DNA from 3 places in the Shewanella goraebulensis genome. Region 1 is predicted to be linked to each of the others. Evidence: predicted binding sites of a transcription regulator. Region 1 holds the regulator's gene; each other region holds the start of a gene.
The links. Region 1 encodes sigma-54, which starts transcription at its own class of promoters, with help from an activator protein. Its sites were predicted from a motif close to GTTGGCACGNNNNTNGNNT; they were not measured.

Region 1 (4,296 bases):
AAGCAGAAGAGTCAGAAAAGCTCATTGAGAATCAAGCTACATCTATCAGTGAAGAGAAAACAGAAGCCAATAATGCTGAAATAACTTCTACAGACATAACAACTACTGAAGAAACTGATACTCACAAGAATAGTTCTGAATCGGCAATGCCCGTCATCGAAGTACCTGAAGCAAATATAGAGACTTCAATTGAAGGCCAACAAGTTAAAGATAAGCCAAATACAGATTCATTACCTGAAGCACCAGCGCTAGAGCAAACTCAATAATGACACAAATAACGTTAACAGCTGAAAACTTGGCGAAAAGTTATAAAAGCCGCCAAGTAGTTAAAAATGTCAGCCTGACAGTTAAAACTGGGCAAATTGTGGGGCTATTAGGGCCAAATGGCGCAGGTAAAACCACCACCTTTTATATGGTGGTTGGTTTAGTTAAAAGCGATAAAGGCCGGATATTAATTGATTCTGACGATCTCACTGCAGATCCAATGCATCTCCGCGCTCGCAAAGGCATTGGTTATTTACCACAAGAAGCCAGTATTTTTCGAAAGCTGACCGTACACGATAACATTATGGCTGTGTTACAAACCCGCAAGAGTTTAACCACAGAGCAGCGCATTGAAGAATTAGAACACTTATTAGAAGAGTTCAATATCACTCATATTCGCGATAGCCAAGGCATGGCATTATCGGGTGGTGAACGTCGCCGGGTAGAAATCGCACGCGCATTGGCAGCCAATCCTAAGTTCATTTTATTGGATGAGCCTTTCGCAGGTGTTGATCCTATCTCTGTGATAGATATCAAGAAAATTATTCAACAATTAAAAAGTCGTGGTTTAGGTGTGTTAATTACAGACCATAATGTTCGTGAAACACTTGATGTGTGTGAGCGCGCGTATATTGTCAGCCACGGTGATTTAATTGCAGAAGGCACGCCTGCTGAAATCTTAGACAATCAGCAAGTCAGGTCAGTATACTTAGGTGAGCAATTCAAGCTATAGTTAGCATTCTTTAGTGCACAATATGGCATTTCGCGACCAGTATCAGTCCCACTTTTTAGTGCTATGTTCTAGACTCAACTTATCGTTGAACTAAATGCTAAACCAAAGCATTGTTTAACGTCAGTCTAGAAAACGATAAAAAGGTGCTAGACCCACACAATTGTTAGTCGCGATGATGAAATTCAATTAGGGATAAGCGGTAAATGAAAGCCTCACTCCAACTCAAAATGGGTCAACACCTGACGATGACCCCTCAGTTGCAACAAGCCATACGCTTATTGCAACTTTCCTCATTGGAGCTACAGCAAGAAATTCAACAAGCACTTGACTCAAACCCTCTCCTTGAGCTCGAAGATGAGTTTGCTAAAGCCAAAGAACCCGTAAAAGAAAACGCCCAGCAAACCGACACTGATTTTAGCGATAATAGCCAAGTTACCGTTGAAAAAGACACCTCTACCGTTGATACCACGGAATCATTAACCAAAGAGTCGATGCCAGAAGATCTCCCGATGGATACTACATGGGATGAAGTCTATACCGCATCGCCTAGTTCAGGCTCTGGGGCCGTCGCTCGTGATGACGATATGCCTTTTCAAGGTGAAACCACCGAAGGCTTATATGAACACCTTGAGTGGCAAAAAAACCTGACTCCTTTTTCTGAAAACGATCTTGTTATTGCCACAGCTATTATCGACGCCGTTGATGAACGCGGTTACTTAACCCAATCAACTGAGGACATATTGCAGGCCTTAGGTCTTGAAGATATAGAACTCGACGAAGTTGAAGCTGTACTTAAACGCGTGCAACATTTTGACCCTGTAGGAGTGGCAGCGAGAGACTTAAGTGAATGTCTCATGATTCAACTTGGTCAATATCCAGATGAAATCCCCTGCATCGACAATGTAAAATTGCTCATTAGTGAACACCTTGATTTAATTGCTGGCCGCGACTTTCGCTTATTAATGCGTAAAACCAAGCTTAAAGAAGATGATTTACGCGAAGCGATTCAATTTATTCAAACCTTGAATCCGCGTCCAGGTTTACAAATAACGCCGATTAAAGACGAATATGTCATACCTGATGTGACTGTATTTAAGAAAAGTGGCCGCTGGGTCGTAGAGCTCAATCCAGATAACATGCCCAAAATTGGTGTGAATCAGCAATACGCAGCCATGGCAAAAGGGTCTGCAAGTCAGTCTGATAGCCAATTTATTCGTGGTCACTTACAAGAAGCAAAATGGTTTATCAAGAGTATTGAGAGTCGCAATGAAACCCTGTTAAAAGTGGCCAATTGTATTGTGCAATTTCAGCAAGGATTTTTTGAGTTTGGTGAAGAAGCCATGAAACCGATGGTGCTTAATGATATTGCTGAAGCAGTTGAAATGCATGAGTCGACGATTTCTCGTGTGACGACTCAAAAATATATGCACACCCCTCGCGGACTTTTTGAACTAAAATATTTCTTCTCTAGCCACGTTAGTACTGATGATGGCGGAGAATGTTCTTCTACTGCAATTCGTGCCTTTATTAAGAAGCTTGTTGCAGCGGAAAACCAGAAAAAGCCACTTAGCGATAGTAAAATGGCGACGCTATTGGCTGAACAAGGGATTAATGTTGCTCGGCGTACGATCGCCAAATATCGTGAAGCAATGCTCATCCCTCCCTCAAACCAACGCAAAAGCTTATAAGCCTTTGTAATGGAGGATGATCTATGCAAATTAATCTGACTGGGCACCATGTAGAAATCACGCAATCTTTACGTGAGTATGTACAAACTAAGTTTTCAAAGCTTGAACGACACTTCGAACAGATCAATAATGTTCACGTTGTGCTCAATGTTCAGAAGCTGCAACAAATTGCTGAAGCAAAATTACACCTCAAAGGAGGTGAAGTTTTTGCCGTATCTCAAAACGCAGATATGTATGTCGCAATTGACGCCCTGATAGACAAATTAGACCGTCAGGTAATTAAACATAAAGAGAAGTTAATTAAACACTAACAATGGAACTTCGCACCATTCTGCAACCGGCGTGCACCACCTGCGCCACGCCGGGCAGTAAGAAAAAAGTACTGGAACTCATCAGCGATTTAATGGCTGCCCAGTACCCAACCCTATCATCACAGGCTATTTTTGAAAGTTTAATAGCACGTGAAAAAATGGGTAGTACAGGTATTGGAAATGGCATAGCTATTCCCCATGGTCGATTAAATGATATCGAACACCCGATAGCCATTTTGATCAAGTGTGAAGAAGGCATTGAGTTTGATGCTATCGACAAGAAACCCGTGGATATATTATTTGCACTGCTAGTTCCTTCAGATCAATGCCAACAGCATTTAAGTACGCTGTCTACCATGGCTGAAAAACTGAGTGATAAATTAATCCTTAAGCGACTTCGAAAGAGTCATGACGCTACAGAACTATATCAGGTTATAACTGCATGAAACTTGTCATCGTATCAGGACGATCAGGCTCAGGTAAATCAGTTGCACTTAGGGTATTAGAAGATTTAGGTTATTACTGTGTTGATAACCTGCCTCTACCACTTATTGGCAGTTTGCTTGAGCAGCTCAAGGGAAATAACGAACTTGTCGCCATCAGTGTCGATGTTCGAAATATTGAAGAGCAAGGCAAGGTTCTAGAAGAGCAAATAGCCTTATTATCTGATGATACGACTATCATTAGTTTATTTCTAAACTCAAATGATCAGGTTCTACTTAAACGCTACAGTGAAACCCGTCGATTACATCCTCTATCTAAAAACCAAATTTCGCTACAAGAAGCTATTCAGCTAGAAGGTCGTTTACTCGAACCGATTGCTAAAATGGTCGATCACTACATTGATACCTCTCAATTGACCATTTATGATCTCAGCGATCAAGTCAGACAAATATTAATGGGCAGTATCGATAAAGAGTTAGTGATTCATTTTGAGTCATTTGGCTTCAAGCATGGTATGCCAGCTGAAGCAGACTTTATGTTTGATGTGCGCTTCTTACCCAATCCGCATTGGGAAACAGAGCTAAGACCGCTAACTGGCTTAGACCAGCCAGTACAAGAATTTTTAGGCAGACAACCTTTAGTCAATAAATTCATTTGGCAAATTGAAAACCTATTTGAAACGTGGATGCCGCACCTTGAACGCAATAATCGCAGCTACTTAACCATAGCCATCGGTTGCACAGGCGGTCAACACCGCTCGGTCTACATTGCCGACCAACTAACAAAGCGCTTTAGTAATAGTAAGCACCAAGTCAGCGCCCGTCACAGAGAGCTCGACTTGTGACAACCACAATGA
Region 2 (4,296 bases), 2.2 Mb from region 1:
TTGCTAAAGGTGATGTCACTAATAGCCAAATGGCAGCAGCAATGATGTTGATGCGTGTTCGTGGTGAATCCATTGAAGAATTGGCGGGCGTCGCTGCAGGGCTAAAAAAGTTAGTCCCAACTCAATGGCAATCAATTAAAGCTGATATCGACTGGCCAGTTTACGCGGGTAAGCGCGAGCAATTACCATGGTTATTATTAGCCGCTAAAACACTCGCGAAAAATGGCAAAACCATTATCTTACATGGTGATAGTCAATCCTTGCCTCATCGTCGACATGTTGAAGCTTTTATTTCTGCGCTAGATATTCCACGCTGTTTTACCGCAGAACAAGCGAAATCCAACTTAGCGTCTTCTGGGGTTATCTACGTTAATTCTGCTGATATTGTTCCTGTACTTAATGATTGTCGCTGCTTACACCAAGAATTGGGGCTTCGAAGTTTAATTCAAATGTCAGTTCGTTGTATTAATCCAACTAATGCTGCATTTAGTTTACGCAGCTATTTTCATCCCGGTTTAGATAAGCAGCACCAACAAGTAGCAATGTTGCTGGCTGCACAACAAGTACCTAATGGAACTGAAAAACCTGCCAATATTGCCATTTTTAAAGGTTTGCAGGGTGAAACAGAGATTAACCCGAGAGTGACCACTCAGTTAAGCTTGCTGCGTTTTAGTGCTAACGGTACTCAGTTTACTTCTAAAACTGAGCAGTTGGACATGCCCACACAGCTTGAGGCTTTTGTTGGTGCAAAAGTAGGGCAGTCTGATTTGCCTGCATACTTACTTGCACAGTTGTGGCGCGGTGTTGATATTAACGAAACCGAACTGACAGATTTACAGTTGCAGCAAGCCATTAGCAGTATTATTGCAACAATGGCCTTAGTGTACGCCTTGTTATCACCTTCGTTAACCATTGAAAAGGCAATTGAAAGAGCCAATAAAGACTGGCTTCTTCGCAATAATAGCGCCTCTTTTAAAGATGACTTAAGCCAAACTGGTGAGACGTTTATGAACTCTTATCAAGCGGATGCTAATGTTTGTGAGCAGCGCCCATGAAGTTATTGATTTCAGGAGTTTTAGCGAATTTAATATCGTGTTTTTTAACCATAACGTTCGGAGCTAATTCATGGTTAATTTAGTTTATCGTGACCCTTCGTTTAAAAATGAAGATTTGTTTGTTGATTGTATGTCTGAACTGAGTTCTGTTGAGCCTTGTGTCGAGATGAGCTCACTAAGTCAGTTAGAACGCCAAGCCATGAAAGGTAATGGTTTGTGCTTGGTGTTTTTTACTGAAGCGCTACAACCGATGCAACAAGTTTTTATTGAGCGATTACTAGCAAGTACTGCATTGCCAATAATCGTTAATGCTTACGCTTGGGACGAGAGTCATCTTGAGAACCTATTAAAGTGTGGTCGAGTCACTTTTGTGCCAGAGAAAATGACTCCTAAGCGATTAAATTCATTAGTCGGCTTAGCAAAAATTCGCTTTAACAGTGCGTCTAATATGCTTGAAAAGGTCAAGCTACTTGATGCCAAATGTACAGGTTTAAAACTCATGTCTAAGGCCAAGTCAATGCTACAAAGACAAGGTATTTCTGAATCACAAGCTCATGAATTAATTCAAAAACAGGCGATGGATAGAAGTATTAGTCTTGCTGATATGGCGCAGCAGATCATTTCTGCCGCGCAACAACTTGAGGCAAAGAAGATGCATCAGTTTGGTGCAACTGCTCCTGCGGTGAACAAGGAAGCCTAAGCGTATATATTTCACATGACTTTAAGTATTTAATTATCAGTGAGTTACATTATTTATCGGGTTGGCATAGTCGATGCAATATGTAAATACATGTAGTGAGACATTTATCCAAGATTAAAGGCTAGCGATTTTTTGATGAATATGAGGGTTTTACTTAAGGCAATGGCGTCTTAGTCACACTCATAAAGATTTGTTAGTCAGTGAAAGTTTTTTCAGTTTATATTTTAAAAATTTGAATCATAGGCAATGGCGCCATCTCTGTTAATCCAGAGATTGGCGCCTTTTTGTTTTTTAGTATTCAAAAAAATAAAGGAGCCTACGATGGCTAATTCAACAGGAACGTCGAATTCAACGAAAGTAACGAGTGCAAAACCAAAGCTTGTTGTGATCGGAAATGGCATGGTCGGGCACCATTTTATTGAACAGTTATGTAGTCAAGGCTTACAAAATCAATTCGATGTTGAAGTCTTTGGTGAAGAGCCTCGTCCAGCATATGACCGTGTGCAGTTATCCAAGTACTTTGAAACAGGCAGCGCTGATGAGCTGATGTTAACAAGTGCGCAGGATTACCAAGATTGGGGCGTAAAACTTCATCTAGATACGCGCATTACGGCAGTAGATACAGAAAATAAAACCATTACTACCGAAGATGGCATCACTGGCGCATATGATCGTTTAGTGTTGGCAACGGGATCATATCCTTTTGTACCGCCAATTAATGGCAATGACCGCGAGCGTTGCGTGGTTTATCGCACCATTGAAGATTTACAGGATATTGAAGCTGCCGCTAGCCAGTCTAAGGTCGGTGTGGTTGTTGGTGGCGGGCTATTAGGCTTAGAAGCGGCAAATGCACTAATGGCATTAGGGGTAACAACCCATGTGGTTGAGTTTGCACCGCAGTTAATGCCTGTTCAGTTAAATGATAAAGCCGGTGATTTACTGAAAAGTAAAATTAATGACTTGGGTGTTTCGGTTCATACTTCAAAAGCGACTACGGCTATTATTGATGGTGAGTCGGCTATGCATCGTATGACATTTAACGATGACACCTTCCTTGAAACTGACATGATTGTGTTTTCAGCAGGTATTCGCCCGCAAGATGCGTTGGCTCGTTCAAGTGGGTTGGCAATGGGTGAGCGAGGTGGCATCACTATTGATGATAATTGTTTGACTTCAGCGGCAGATGTTTATGCCATAGGTGAATGTGCCTTATGGCAAAACCGCATCTTTGGCTTAGTTGCACCAGGTTATCAAATGGCGCGTGTTGCAGTGTCGCACATTGCTGCAAGTGCTGATGGTGCAACTTCATCTTCTACGTTTACAGGTGCGGACATGAGCACCAAGCTTAAATTACTGGGTGTAGATGTTGCTGCAATAGGTGAAAGTCGTGGCTTTGAAAATGCACAGTTTGTTGAACTTTCAGATAACCAATCTGGAATTTATAAAAAACTCTGGCTAGATGAAACCGGTAAGTTCCTAAAAGGCGCGGTGTTAGTCGGTGATAATAGTGACTATAACCGACTATTAGACTGTTATTTATCGCAAGATGAAATTGAAGGCAATGCGGTTGAGTTGCTAATGACTGGCGATGAGTCAGCCGTTGAGCTAAAAGACACCTCTATTATTTGTTCGTGTCATCAGGTAACGAAAGCCGATATCGTCAATTCAGTGAAGGAAGGTAACCATACCATCGCTGAAATTAAGTCATGTACCCGCGCTGCATCAGGTTGTGGCGGATGTTCAGCACTAGTTAAACAGGTGATGGATCAGGCGCTTACTGCAGAAGGAGTTGAATGTAACACAGGTATTTGTGAGCATTTCGAGCATGACAGACAGTCGCTTTATCATTTATGCCAGGTCGAGAATATTACTGACTTTGACACTTTGATTACTAAGCATGGTAAAAAATCACCCACAGGACAACACAGCACGTTTGGTTGTGATCTTTGTAAACCTGCTGCAGCATCAATTTTTGCTTCGCTACAGAATAAATATGTATTGAACCAAGAAAGTAGTCACGTGCAACTTCAAGATACTAATGATGCCTACTTAGGTAACTTACAAAAAGACGGGACATATTCAGTTGTACCACGTATTGCGGGCGGCGAAATAACGCCAGATGGCTTAATCGCAATTGGCGCAGTGGCCAAAGAGTTCGATTTGTACACCAAAATTACCGGTGGTCAACGTATTGATATGTTTGGCGCCAAATTATCTGAGCTACCGATTATTTGGCACAAGCTTATTGATGCAGGGTTTGAGACTGGTCATGCATACGGTAAATCACTACGTACTGTTAAATCTTGCGTCGGTAGCACTTGGTGTCGTTATGGTGTTCAAGATTCAGTCGGCACCGCGATTGATTTAGAGAATCGTTACAAAGGTCTGCGTAGCCCTCATAAAATTAAGTTTGCTGTTTCTGGTTGTACCCGCGAATGTGCAGAAGCACAAAGTAAAGATATCGGTGTGATTGCAACGGATAAAGGTTGGAATTTGTATGTTGCTGGTAACGGAGGGATGCGTCCACGTCATGGTGATTTA
Region 3 (4,296 bases), 940 kb from region 1:
GCCAGCGGACTTCAGTAACTTGAATATTACGCACAGTGGTGACATCGTCATTAGTATCGATTCTGGCACTAAACCAAAAAGCGCCAAATACAGGGTCTGCTTGGTCTTTCACTTCAAACGACATTGCAGCACGACTTTGCAATACATTGCCATTAAGAGACTCTGGTTGTGGCTGATATACCACTAACGTACCTAGCTTAGTTTCGACTTCTTGAGGCCATTCGAGAGCAAATACAGAGAAGGACATCAACCAAAGTGAGAAAACACCATAGATTAACCCGAATAATGAACGCGGCAGTTTTACTTTCATAACAATTCCTTAGGTATACCCCTATTCACTAACGCTAGCATAACTGAATAATTTTTGAACTAATATGAATGTGCTATTTGCACTTTTTTACAACGAACCAACAAAAAAGCCCTTGATGATTATCATCAAGGGCTTTGAATTTAGCCGATGGCCGATTTACATGAGCGTTAAGCTAAGGCTTATAAGCTGTAGTAAAGTTGGAATTCCATTGGGTGAGTAGTACGAGATACTTGCTCACATTCTTCAGACTTAAGTGCAATGTAAGACTCAATAAAGTCTTTACTGAATACATCACCTTTAGTTAAGAAATCATGATCAGCAGCTAGGTTTTCTAGTGCATTCTCTAATGAAGTCGCAACTTGTGGGATCTCAGCCGCTTCTTCAGCAGGTAGGTCATATAGATCTTTATCCATTGCTTCACCTGGGTGAATCTTGTTTTGGATACCGTCAAGACCAGCCATTAGCAATGCAGAGAATGCTAAGTATGGGTTAGCGGTTGGATCTGGGAAACGTGTTTCAATACGACGAGCTTTAGGGCTAGGTACCACTGGGATACGGATTGAAGCACTACGGTTACGTGCAGAGTAAGCAAGCATTACAGGCGCTTCAAAATGTGGAACAAGACGCTTGTATGAGTTGGTGCTTGGGTTAGTGAATGCGTTCAAAGCACGAGCATGCTTGATGATACCACCAATGTAGTAAAGCGCTAATTCACTTAAACCAGCGTACTTGTCGCCAGAGAATAAGTTAACGCCATCTTTAGCTAAAGATTGGTGAACGTGCATACCACTACCATTATCACCAACAATAGGCTTTGGCATGAATGTCGCTGTTTTACCGTAAGCATGAGCAGTGTTATGCACAACATACTTCATGATTTGGATTTCATCAGCTTTGTTTGAAAGCGTGTTAAAGCGTGTCGCAATTTCGTTTTGACCAGCTGTAGCAACTTCGTGGTGATGCGCTTCAACTACTTGACCTAATTCTTCAAGAATTAGACACATTGCACTACGAATGTCTTGTGATGAATCAACTGGTGCAACTGGGAAGTAACCGCCTTTAACGAATGGACGGTGACCAGTATTACCATCTTCATAGCTAGTACCTGAGTTCCATGCAGCTTCTTTCGCATCAACTTTCACGAAAGTACCTGACATATCAGTACCAAACTTAACATCGTCAAATAAGAAGAACTCTGGCTCAGGACCAATTAATACTGTATCAGCAATACCAGTCGACTTTAGGTATTCTTCAGCTTTCTTAGCGATTGAGCGTGGGTCACGTTCGTAACCTGTCATTGTCGCTGGCTCTAAAATGTCACAACGAATAAGACCAGTCACTTCTTCAGTAAAAGGATCCAATAAGAAAGAAGAAGGGTCTGGCATTAATACCATGTCTGATTCGTTGATGCCTTTCCAACCGTTGATAGATGAGCCATCGAACATTTTGCCATCTTCAAAAAAGTCTTCGTTCACTTGGTGAGAAGGAATAGAGACGTGCTGCTCTTTACCTTTAGTGTCTGTAAAACGTAAATCTACGAACTTAACTTCTAGTTCTTCAATTTGTTTTAGGATTGATTCAACTGACATTCTTAAGCCTCCGGTAGGGTAAAGGGTGGTCCCTTAATGTAATCTTGTTATTCGTCAGACATAATATCTGTAGTTCGAATTTGTTTTGTTATAAGCGACTTTCATGCCAGAAAGATAAACTACTGATTTAGAAAACAATAAAAATATCCACATAACCGAAAACACCAATAACGCACAACTTCGGTGCACCACTATGCGCACTAATGGTGCAAAAGTCCATTTCGGTGCATTGCTTTCAGTAGCATCATTGATCTAGTTCATTAAAGCGTCACTTTATTGCGGTAATATGATCCTTTTCTATTTTTATCTTCTATCTTTAAGTCGTAAATTTTTATTAAAAACGACCTGTTCAAAAATAATCCTATCTACTGAGCCCTCGCTGGAGTAGAATGGCACGCTTTTTTATAGTGGCTATACTTATCAGCCCTATGAATTCCTATTTTTATTTGATGGTATAGAGGTTTTATCCGTGTTAGAGAATTTACGTAACATCGCCATTATTGCTCACGTTGACCATGGCAAAACGACCCTGGTAGACAAGCTATTGGCTCAGTCAGGCACCCTTGAAAGTCGAGGCGAAGCCGCAGAACGTGTAATGGATTCTAACGATCTTGAAAAAGAACGTGGTATCACCATTCTGGCAAAAAACACTGCCATCAAATGGAACGACTACCGTATTAACATCGTAGACACCCCTGGTCACGCCGATTTCGGTGGTGAAGTAGAACGTGTTCTATCTATGGTAGATTCAGTTTTATTATTAGTAGATGCAGTTGATGGTCCTATGCCACAAACTCGCTTCGTAACTAAAAAAGCATTCGCACAGGGCCTTAAGCCAATCGTTGTTATCAACAAGATTGACCGTCCTGGTGCTCGTCCTGATTGGGTTATCGACCAAGTATTCGATTTATTCGACAACTTAGGTGCAACTGACGAACAGTTAGACTTCCCTATCGTATATGCTTCTGCATTAAATGGTTTCGCAACATTAGATCCTGATGAAACAAGCGAAGACATGACCCCACTTTTCCAAGCTATCGTTGAGAAAGTATCTTCTCCTGACGCTGATGCTGAAGGTGAGTTCCAAATGCAAATTTCTCAAATCGATTACAACTCATATGTAGGTGTTATCGGTATTGGTCGTATTAAGCGCGGTAGCGTTAAAACTAACCAGCAAGTGACCATTATTGGTGCTGATGGTAAGAAACGTAACGGTAAAATGGGCCAAGTATTAGGTTACATGGGTCTAGAGCGTCACGAAGTTGAAGAAGCTAACGCTGGTGACATCGTAGCAATCACTGGTTTAGGTGAGCTTAAGATTTCTGACACTATTTGTGCGCCAACAGCTGTTGAAGCATTGCCTGCACTTTCTGTTGATGAGCCAACACTAACCATGACTTTCCAAGTAAACACTTCACCGTTTGCTGGTAAAGAAGGTAAGTATGTAACTTCACGTAATATCCTAGAACGTCTAGAGCAAGAGCTAATTCATAACGTTGCATTACGTGTTGAAGAAACTGAATCTCCAGATCGTTTCCGTGTATCAGGCCGTGGTGAATTACACTTAGGTATCTTGATTGAAAACATGCGTCGTGAAGGTTACGAGTTAGCAGTATCTCGTCCTGAAGTTATCGAAAAAGAAATCGATGGCGAAATGTGTGAGCCATACGAAACATTAACTGTCGATGTTGAAGAAGAGCATCAAGGTAGTGTTATCGAAAAACTTGGTACTCGTAAGGGTGACATGCGCGACATGCAGTTAGATGGTAAGGGTCGTGTACGTATCGATTTCGTTATCCCTAGCCGTGGCTTAATCGGTTTCCAAACTGAATTCATGACTGCTACCTCTGGTACTGGTCTTATTTACCATTCATTCGACCATTACGGTCCAGTGAAAGGCGGTGATATTGGTCAACGTGCTCGTGGCGTATTGATTTCTAACGCAACAGGTAAAGCACTGACATTCGCATTATTTAACCTTCAAGAACGTGGTCGCCTATTTATTGGTCACGCAGCCGAAGTTTACGAAGGCCAAGTCGTTGGTTTACATGCTCGTGCAAATGACTTAACAGTTAACTGTTTGAAAGGTAAGCAACTTACAAACATGCGTGCATCAGGTACTGATGAAGCACAAGTACTAACACCACATATCGAAATGACACTTGAGCAAGCGCTTGAGTTCATCGATGACGATGAGTTAGTAGAAGTAACACCAGAGAACATTCGTGTTCGTAAGCGTTACTTAACTGAAAACGAGCGTAAGCGTCACAACCGTGGTTCTTAATCGTTTTTAATCATGTAATATGATTAAAAAAACCCGCTTAGGCGGGTTTTTTATTACCTGTAAATCACTCATATTTAAAACTAAAACTACGTATCCAACCGATAAACTTTTCC

Region 2: nirB (nitrite reductase large subunit NirB) is a predicted target of sigma-54. The motif match lies at 1,816-1,834, and genes of this name have one in related genera.
Region 3: glnA (glutamate--ammonia ligase) is a predicted target of sigma-54. The motif match lies at 1,992-2,010, and genes of this name have one in related genera.

Annotation. Positions count from the first base shown of each region.
Region 1 is NZ_CP126972.1:625,920-630,215, reverse strand. It holds gene lptB (LPS export ABC transporter ATP-binding protein) at 266-997, shown strand; gene QPX86_RS02630 (RNA polymerase factor sigma-54) at 1,201-2,685, shown strand; gene hpf (ribosome hibernation promoting factor) at 2,709-2,996, shown strand; gene ptsN (PTS IIA-like nitrogen regulatory protein PtsN) at 2,999-3,442, shown strand; gene rapZ (RNase adapter RapZ) at 3,439-4,284, shown strand; gene QPX86_RS02610 (HPr family phosphocarrier protein) at 4,293-4,296, shown strand, end outside.
Region 2 is NZ_CP126972.1:2,822,718-2,827,013, reverse strand. It holds gene QPX86_RS11905 (glycosyl transferase) at 1-1,055, shown strand, start outside; gene QPX86_RS11900 (ANTAR domain-containing response regulator) at 1,126-1,755, shown strand; gene nirB (nitrite reductase large subunit NirB) at 2,077-4,296, shown strand, end outside.
Region 3 is NZ_CP126972.1:4,583,770-4,588,065, forward strand. It holds gene QPX86_RS19300 (carbohydrate-binding family V/XII) at 1-310, opposite strand, end outside; gene glnA (glutamate--ammonia ligase) at 490-1,899, opposite strand; gene typA (translational GTPase TypA) at 2,369-4,183, shown strand.